2 regions of the Embleya sp. NPDC127516 genome follow, and region 2 is predicted to be linked to the other one. Evidence: predicted binding sites of a transcription regulator. Region 2 holds the regulator's gene; the other holds the start of a gene.

Region 1 (4,415 bases), on a different contig from region 2:
GATCTGCGCCGACTCCTTCATCACGTCGCCGAGTTGGCCGGTCAGGGTCAGTCCCGTACCGCCCGTCTCGGCGTCCGCGAGCGACGCCTCGATGTAGAGCACGTCGCCACCCGCGCCGGTGACCGCGAGCCCGGTGGCCACACCCGGCACCGCGGTGCGCTGCTCGGCCTTGCTCAGCAGCGACTCCGGGGTGTGCCGGGGCCGCCCGAGGTAGTCGCGCAGGTCGCCGGCGTCCACCGTGATCGGCAGCGGGTGCGCGTCGGCGTCCAGCGCCTGTCGGGCCGCGACCTTGCGCAGCACGCGGGCGATCGAGCGCTCCAGGGTGCGCACGCCCGCCTCCCGGGTGTACTCGCCCGCCAGCAGCCGCAGCGCGTCTTCGGTGAAGGACACCTCGGTGTCGTCCAGACCCGCCTTGTCCAACTGACGCTTGATCAGGTGGTCCCGGGCGATGACGACCTTCTCGTCCTCGGTGTAGCCATCGAGCCGGACCAGTTCCATCCGGTCGAGCAGCGGCTCGGGGATGGTCTCCAGGACGTTGGCCGTGGCCAGGAACACCACGTCGGAGAGGTCGAGTTCGACCTCGAGGTAGTGGTCGCGGAAGGTGTGGTTCTGGGCCGGGTCGAGCACCTCCAGCAGGGCCGCGGTCGGGTCGCCGCGGTAGTCCGAGCCGACCTTGTCGATCTCGTCGAGCAGGACGACGGGGTTCATGCTGCCCGCCTCCTTGATCGCCCGGACGATGCGACCGGGCAGGGCGCCGACGTAGGTGCGCCGGTGGCCGCGGATCTCGGCCTCGTCGCGCACGCCGCCGAGCGCGACCCGGACGAACGAGCGACCCATCGCGCGGGCCACCGACTCGCCCAGCGAGGTCTTGCCGACACCGGGCGGGCCGACCAGGGCCAGTACCGCGCCGGACCGCCGGCCGCCGACCACGCCCAGCCCGCGCTCCTCGCGGCGCTTGCGCACCGCGAGGTATTCGACGATGCGCTCCTTGACGTCCACCAGGCCGGAGTGGTCCGCGTCCAGGATCGCGCGCGCCTCGGCGATGTCGTACGCGTCCTCGCTGCGCTCGTTCCACGGCATTTCCAGCACGGTGTCCAGCCAGGTGCGGATCCAGCCGCCCTCGGGCGACGCGTCGGAGGCGTGCTCCAGCTTGTCGACCTCCTTGAGCGCGGCGGCCAGCACCTTCTCCGGCAGGTTCGCCGCCTCGACCCGGGCGCGGTAGTCCTCCTCCTCGCTGTCCGGGGTGCCGTTGAGCTCGTTGAGCTCCTTGCGCACCGCGGCGAGCTGCTGCTTGAGCAGGAATTCGCGCTGCTGCTTGTCCATGCCCTCCTGGACGTCCTTGCGGATCGTCTCGGCCACGTCCAGCTCGGCGAGGTGGTCCCGGGTCCAGCCGACGACCTTGGTCAGCCGCTCCTGGACGTCGACAGTCTGCAGGACCTCGATCTTTTGCTGAAGCGTCAGGTACGGGGCGTAGCCGGAGTTGTCCGCCAGGTCGCTCGGGTCCTCCAGCGCCTGTACGTGGTCGACCACCTGCCACGCGCCGCGCTTGCCCAGCACGGTGGTGACCAGGGCCTTGTACTCGCGGGCCAGCTCGTGGGTGTGCTCGTCCGCCTCGACGTCCGTCACCCGGGTCGCCTCGACCCACAGCGCCGCGCCGGGACCGGTGGTTCCGGTGCCGATCCGCACCCGGCTCTCGCCGCGCACCACCACGACCGACTCACCCCCGGGCAGCCGACCGACCTGCTCGATCACCCCGAGCGTGCCCACCGCCGGGTATTGCCCGTCGTCACGCGGAACAAGCAGCACCCGCGCCTTGCTCTCACTACGGATGCCGGGTCCGGCGGACCGCCCCGCGGCGGCCCGCGCGGCATCCACGGCGGCACGGGTCTCCGCGTCGTCGAGTTCGAGCGGGACCACCATGCCGGGGAGGACGACCACGTCGTCCAGCGGAAGAACCGGCAGGGTCAGTGTCCCGATGGTCTCGCTCATGTCATGCCCCTCAGGTAGCCACAGTCGAAAAAGTTGCGCTGCACTGACTCAAGAAACAAGAGCCCCTCTTTGTTCCCCCACCCTTCCGATCCCTGTTCGCCCACAGCGAAGCGCTTCGGCCGGCAGGCGGGGGCGGGGGTCGGACGTCGGGGGCGGCAGGTCGGGGGCCGGGAGATCGGGGGCAGGACGTCGGCAGGTCGGGGGGCGACGGGCTCGTGATGTCGAGGACGGGGTGACGTTGAGGGCGGGATACCGCCAGACCCGGGGCGGCGGGGGCGGTTGTACTGGGACTCCCCGTTGTCGGGGATCCCCTCCCCCGCCCTGCCGAAAGGGACGTCATGTCCGTCATTGCCGGAGCCGACTCGCACACCGCCGACGCACCCGGATCGGACGCGGGGCAGCCGCGCCGGTACTGGCCGGGCGTGGTGTGTCTGTCGGTCGGGATCTTCGCGATCGTGACGAGCGAGATTCTGCCGATCGGGTTGTTGACGCCGATCGGGGACGACTTCGGCGTCTCGGACGGCACTGCCGGGTGGTTGATGGTCGTACCGGGCCTGTTGGCGGCGGTCTGCGCGCCGGTGGTGACGGTGTGCACCGGGCGGCTGGATCGGCGCACGATGTTGGTCGCGCTGATCGTGTTGTTGGCGGCGGCGAACTTCCTCGCGGCCGTCGCGCCCGCGTTCTGGGTGGTGTTGGTGGCGCGGGCGCTGGTGGGGGTCACCATCGGCGGGTTCTGGTCGATCGGGGCCGGACTGGCGCCTCGGTTGGTGCGTGCGCAGCGGGTGGGTACGGCAACCGCCGTGATTTTCGCGGCCGTTCCGGCCGGCTCCGTGCTGGGTCTGCCCGCCGGTACACAGCTCGGCGAACACATCGGCTGGCGCGCCTCGTTCGTGGTCATGGGCGTGCTCGCGCTGGGCGTGGCGATCGCGCTCGCCGTGCTGTTGCCGCCGCTGCCCGCGCTCGAGGTCACCCGGGCCCGGGTGTTGCGCGATCTGCTGCGCGGCACCGGCATCCGGATCGGCCTCGCCGCGACCTGCCTGATCGTGATCGCGCACTTCGGCGCCTACACGTACGTGACGCCGTTCCTGGAGCAGGTCACCCGGGTGGACCGGGGGCTGATCGGCGTCTACCTGTTGACCTTCGGCGTGGCCGGCATCGTCGGCAACTTCGTCGCGGGCGTGACGATGGTCCGCAACCTGCGCGCGACGTTCCTCACGTGCGCGGCGCTGATCGCCGTCGCCACGCTGCTGTTCCCCCTCCTCGGCCGCCGGGGCGCGGGCGCGATCGGCCTGCTCGTGGTGTGGGGCCTGGCGTACGGCGCCATCCCGGCCTGCTCGCAGACCTGGTTCGCCCGCTCCGCGCCGCACGCCCAGGAGGCCGCCACGGTCGTGTTCACGTCGTCGTTCCAGCTCACCCTGGCAACCGGCGCGCTCGCCGGCGGCGCCGTCGTCGACGCCTCCTCCCCCTCGACGGTCATGGTGTGCGCCGGTGCCGTGGCCCTGGCCACGATCGCCGTCCTGACCGCCCTCGGCGGCCCGGACGAGGCGTCCCCGACGGCTACGGACGCGAAGCGCGCTTGAACGATTCCCCCTCGGCACCGGCAACCCCCGGGCCGGGTCCGGGTGACGACTCGGGAAGAGAAGTGCGGATCCGGGCTTGACCTGAAGTTAACTTCAACTTCTAACGTCTTCACCAGGCGCTCGGACGGCAACGATTCCGGGCCCGCACAGGACTCGTTCGCACTTCTCTTCATCTCCTTGGGGGATCCCATGAGCACCGACACGCAGACCACCACCACTCCGAAGACCTTCCGGCTGGCCGTCATCGTCGGGAGCACCCGCGAGGGTCGCTTCGCTCCGGTCGTGTCCACCTGGTTCGCCGGCAAGGCCGAGCAGCACGGGGACTTCGAGGTGGACATCATCGACCTGGCGCACGACCGGCTGCCGGACGTGTGGGCCCCGATGGGCAGCGAACCCGCCGCCGTGGTCACCGCGGTCGGTGCCCGGCTCGACGCCGCCGACGCGTTCGTGGTGGTCACGCCCGAGTACAACCACAGCTTCCCGGCCGGGTTGAAGAACATGATCGACCTGTTCCGCGGCGAGTGGCAGGGCAAGCCGGTCGGCTTCGTGTCCTACGGCGGCATCTCCGGCGGCCTGCGCGCCGTCGAGCAACTGCGCCTGGTCTTCGCGGAGCAGCACATGGTCACCACCCGGGACGGGCTGGCGTTCCCGATGGCCTGGGAGAAGTTCGACGCGGACGGGCAGCCGGTCGACGTCGCGGGCACCGACGCCGCGGCCAAGGTGATGCTCGATCAGCTCGCGTGGTGGACCGACGCCTCCCGGTCGATGCGCGCGCGCCGCCCGTACGGCGTCTGAGAACCGTCCGGGAAGCCGCCGCCATTCCTCCGCCGAACGCCAGGAGCCCGT
Region 2 (4,415 bases):
CCACCAGCGTCGCGAGGCCGCGGAGACCCGCAACCAGGCCGAGCAACTGGTGTACACCACCGAGAAGTTCATCAAGGACAACAGCGACAAGGTGCCCGCCGACGTCAAGACCGAGGTCGAGACGTCGCTCACCGAGCTCAAGGACGCGCTCAAGGGCGAGGACCTGGCCGCGATCCGCGACGCCGCGGAGAAGGTCAGCACCACGAGCCAGAAGCTGGGCACCGCGATGTACGCGAACGCGCAGCCCGGTACCGAGGGCGCGGCCGGTTCGCCCGGCGACGGCGCGGGCAACACTGCCGACGACGACGTCGTGGACGCCGAGATCGTCGACGAGGACCGTAAGGGCGGTGCTGCGTGACCGAAGGGACCGGCTCGAACCACGGCGCCGTCCCGGGCGACGCCCAAGAGACAGAGCCGAAGCCGGAAACCGGGACCGCCGCCTCGGCGGCGGCCCCGGCCCCCGGGGCGGCGGAGGCCGCCGAGCTGCGCAACCAGCTCGGTGAGCGCACCGCCGACCTGCAACGGCTCCAGGCCGAGTACGCGAACTACCGCAAGCGCGTCGAGCGGGACCGCAACGTGGCGGGCGAACTGGCCGCCATCAAGGTGCTGAGCGAACTGCTGCCGGTGCTCGACGACATCGGTCGGGCCCGGGACCACGGCGAACTGGCGGGCGGCTTCAAGTCGGTCGCCGAGTCGCTGGAGTCGATCGTGGCCAAGATGGGGCTGCAGAGCTTCGGTTCCAAGGGCGACCCGTTCGACCCGACGGTGCACGAGGCGCTGCTGCACTCGTACGCGACCGATGTCACCGAGCCCACGTGCGTGGAGATCCTGCAGCCCGGCTACCAGGTCGGCGAGCGGATCATCCGTCCGGCGCGGGTGGCGGTCGCGGAGCCCACAGCGGACGCCGAGGGCGGTCCGGAGGAGTCGGGCGAAGCGGCCGGAAGCTGAACCGTCACCGGGAACCAGACAACGAGAAGCGGAGAGGAGGGACGCCGATGCGCGGGTGGAGTGGATCCGGAAACGGGCGCTCGGAGCACGAGGGCACCCCGACCCGATCGGCGAGGGGCGCATGAGTACGAAGGACTACCTGGAGAAGGACTACTACAAGGTGCTCGGCGTCCCCAAGGACGCCGGCACCGCCGAGATCAAGAAGGCCTACCGCAAGCTCGCCGTCGAGTTCCACCCGGACAAGAACAAGGGTGACACCAAGGCGGAGGAGCGGTTCAAGGAGATCTCGGAAGCCTACGACGTGCTCGCCGACGACAAGCGGCGCAAGGAGTACGACGAGGCACGGACCCTGTTCGGCAGCGGAGGTGGCTTCCGCGGCCCCGGCGGCGGGCAGGGCGGGGCCGGCGGCTTCCCCTTCGACCTCGGCGACATCTTCGGTGGCCAGCAGGGCGGCGCGGGCAACACCGGCGGCCTGGGCGACATCTTCGGCGGGCTGTTCGGCGGCGGTCGGCAGACCGGACGGCAGCAGCCCCGACGCGGCTCGGACGTGGAGTCCGAGGTCACCCTCGGCTTCGCGGACGCGGTGGACGGCGCGACCGTCCCGATCCGGCTGACCAGCTCCGAGCCGTGTCGGCACTGCAACGGCACGGGCGCGGCCGCGGGCACCACCCCGCGGATGTGTCCCACCTGCGCGGGTTCGGGCAACGTCAGCCGTCCGCAGGGCGGCTTCGGCTTCTCCGAGCCGTGCCGCGACTGCAAGGGCCGCGGGCTGCTGGTGGACGACCCGTGCATCGTGTGCAACGGCAGCGGTCGGGCCAAGAGTTCGCGCACGATGCAGGTCCGGATCCCGGCCGGGGTTCAGGACGGACAGCGGATCCGGCTCAAGGGCAAGGGCGCTCCCGGCGAGCGCGGCGGCCCCTCCGGCGACCTGTACGTCGTGGTGCACGTCAAGACGCACTCCGTATTCGGCCGCAAGGGCGACAACCTCACCGTCACCGTGCCGGTCACCTTTCCGGAGGCGGTGCTGGGGGCGGAGGTCACCGTGCCCACCCTGGGCGGCATCCCGGTCACGCTCAAGCTCCCCGCGGGCACGGGCAACGGCCGCACGCTGCGCGTCCGCGGGCGCGGTGCGGCACGCAAGGACGGCACTCGGGGCGACCTCCTGGTCACCGTCGAGGTGACGGTCCCACAGCAGCTGAACGACAAGGCGCGCGAGGCGCTGGAGGCGTTCCGCGAGGCGACCGTCGCGCACGATCCCCGAGCCGATCTGTTGGACGCGGCGAAGGGGGCATGACATGCGACCGGGCGGCTTGGGCGGCGACGGCGGGCGGCGTGGCTACGAGATCGACGAGACCTCTCCGGTCTACGTGATCTCGGTGGCCGCGCAACTGTCCGGCCTGCATCCACAGACGCTGCGCCAGTACGACCGACTCGGCCTGGTCTCGCCGGACCGCACGGCCGGTCGCGGGCGGCGCTACTCCGCCCGCGACATCGTCCAGTTGCGCGAGGTGCAGCGGCTCTCCCAGGAGGCCGGCATCAACCTCGCCGGGATCAAGCGGATCCTGGAGCTGGAGAACCAGGTGCTCGCGCTGAGCGTGCGGGTGGCCGAGTTGGAGCACGCGCTGCACGAGGCGACGGACGCGAGCGCCCGGCGCGAGGCGGCCGTACACGCGTCCTACCGACGCGATCTGGTCCCGGTCCGGCCGCAGGCGGGCACCGCGCTCGTGGTGTGGAAGCCCAGGCGCGGGCGCACCGACTGACGCCCGGCGCACGGGCCGCACGAGATCCGGGAGGGGCGGGGCTTCGGCCGCGCCCCTTCGTCCGTGTGGGCCGCGGCCTCGTTCGCGGGGGTCGGCCCGCCGTTTCGTGCGGGGCGGCCGTTCGGGTGGCCTCGGCACATCCTTGATGCCGCTCAATACGCGTCAGTAGGGTCGCCGCATGAAGCCGAATCGTCGGGACGTCCTGAAGTACTCGGCCGCGGGCGCGGCACTGCTGGGAGCGGCGGCGTGCACCGACGCCGAGGAGTCGCCGGTCAACAAGTCGAGCGACGCGCCCAAGCCCGGCGCCCCGACCTCGGGCGGCGCCGCAGGCGCGGCCGGCACCACCCTGGAGCGCACCCTGCTGCTCGGCCCGCCCGGCCCGGGCGGTTACCGCAAGGTGGTCGCCGGCCCCGGCGAACCGCACCTGCTGCGCAACGAGTTGGCCCCCGGCGCCGGTCCCGGCGACAAGACGAAGAGCCGACCCCTGGTGGCCTTCACCCAACTGACGGACATCCACATCCAGGACTCCCAGTCGACCGCGCGGGTGGACTTCCTGGACCGGCACAGCGACAAGGACCAGCCGTTCGCCAAGCTGCTGCCGTTCCAGTCGTCGTACCGCCCGCAGGAGGTGCTGACGGCGCAGATCGCCGAGGCGATGGTGCAGTCCCTCAACCGGATCGGCAAGGGCCCGGCGCTGGGCCAACCCCTGGCGTTCACCATCTGCACGGGCGACAACACCGACAACATCCAGTTCAACGAGCTGCGTTGGTACATCGACGTGCTCGACGGCGGCAAGAAGGTCACCCCCGACTCGGGCGACCGGAACAAGTACGAGGGCCCGATGGACGCGGTCGCGTACAACGACCGCTACTGGCACCCGGACGGCACGCCGGCCGGACAGAAGGACGACCTGCCCAGGCGCGAGTTCGGTTTCCCCACCGTGCCGGGTCTGCTCGACGCGTGCCGGCGTCCGTTCGAGGCGACCGGCCTGAAGACCCCGTGGTACACCGCGTACGGCAACCACGACGGGCTGGTCCAGGGCAACCTGCCGGTCAACGAATTGCTGGGCAAGGTCGCGGTCGGCGACGAGAAGGTGCTGGACATATCCGCGAAGGAGACCGTCGTCGCGCTCGCGGTCGGACTGCAGAGCGGCAAGCCGGACGCGCTTGCCGCGCTGATGTCGGGCCCCAAGCGCAAGGTCACCGCCGACCCGGACCGGCGGCTGATCGACCGCGCGGAGACGATCAAGGAGCACTTCAACACCACCGGCTTGCCCAAGGGCCACGGCTTCACCCAGCAGAACATCGACGCCAAGACCGCGTACTACAGCTTCGACCAGGGTCAGGTGCGCTGCCTGGTCCTGGACACGGTGAACCAGTACGGCCTGGACTCCGGCTGCCTGGACCCGACCCAGTTCGCGTGGCTCCAGGACCACCTGATGAAGGGCAGTTCCAGCTACCTGGACGAGCAGGGCAAGGTGGTCCAAGGCACCGGCCAGGACAAGCTGTTCGTGCTGTTCAGCCACCACACCATCGAGACGATGGTGAACCGCACGGTGCCCCCGGGGCAGCCCGCGCGAATCCTGGGCCCCGAGGTCTTGTCGCTGCTGCTGCGCTTCCCGAACGTCGTGCTGTGGGTGAACGGGCACACCCACGACAACCACGTGAAGCCGCACCCGCGCCCGGCCGGCTTCGCCGCTCCCGGAGG

What was found. The regulator HspR, encoded in region 2, represses chaperone genes until heat shock. The targets are predictions, from matches to a motif close to TTGAGNNNNNNNNNCTCAA.
Region 1: a site for HspR is predicted at 2,023-2,041, ahead of lon (endopeptidase La). Genes of this name have one in related genera too.

The regions. Positions count from the first base shown of each region.
Region 1 is NZ_JBIWJT010000028.1:52,409-56,823, forward strand. It holds gene lon (endopeptidase La) at 1-1,989, opposite strand, end outside; gene ACIRL2_RS38540 (MFS transporter) at 2,328-3,569, shown strand; gene ACIRL2_RS38545 (NADPH-dependent FMN reductase) at 3,759-4,364, shown strand.
Region 2 is NZ_JBIWJT010000077.1:102-4,516, forward strand. It holds partial or broken gene ACIRL2_RS51000 (Hsp70 family protein) at 1-358, shown strand, start outside; gene grpE (nucleotide exchange factor GrpE) at 355-948, shown strand; gene dnaJ (molecular chaperone DnaJ) at 1,070-2,242, shown strand; gene ACIRL2_RS51015 (heat shock protein transcriptional repressor HspR) at 2,244-2,708, shown strand; gene ACIRL2_RS51020 (TIGR03767 family metallophosphoesterase) at 2,887-4,415, shown strand, end outside.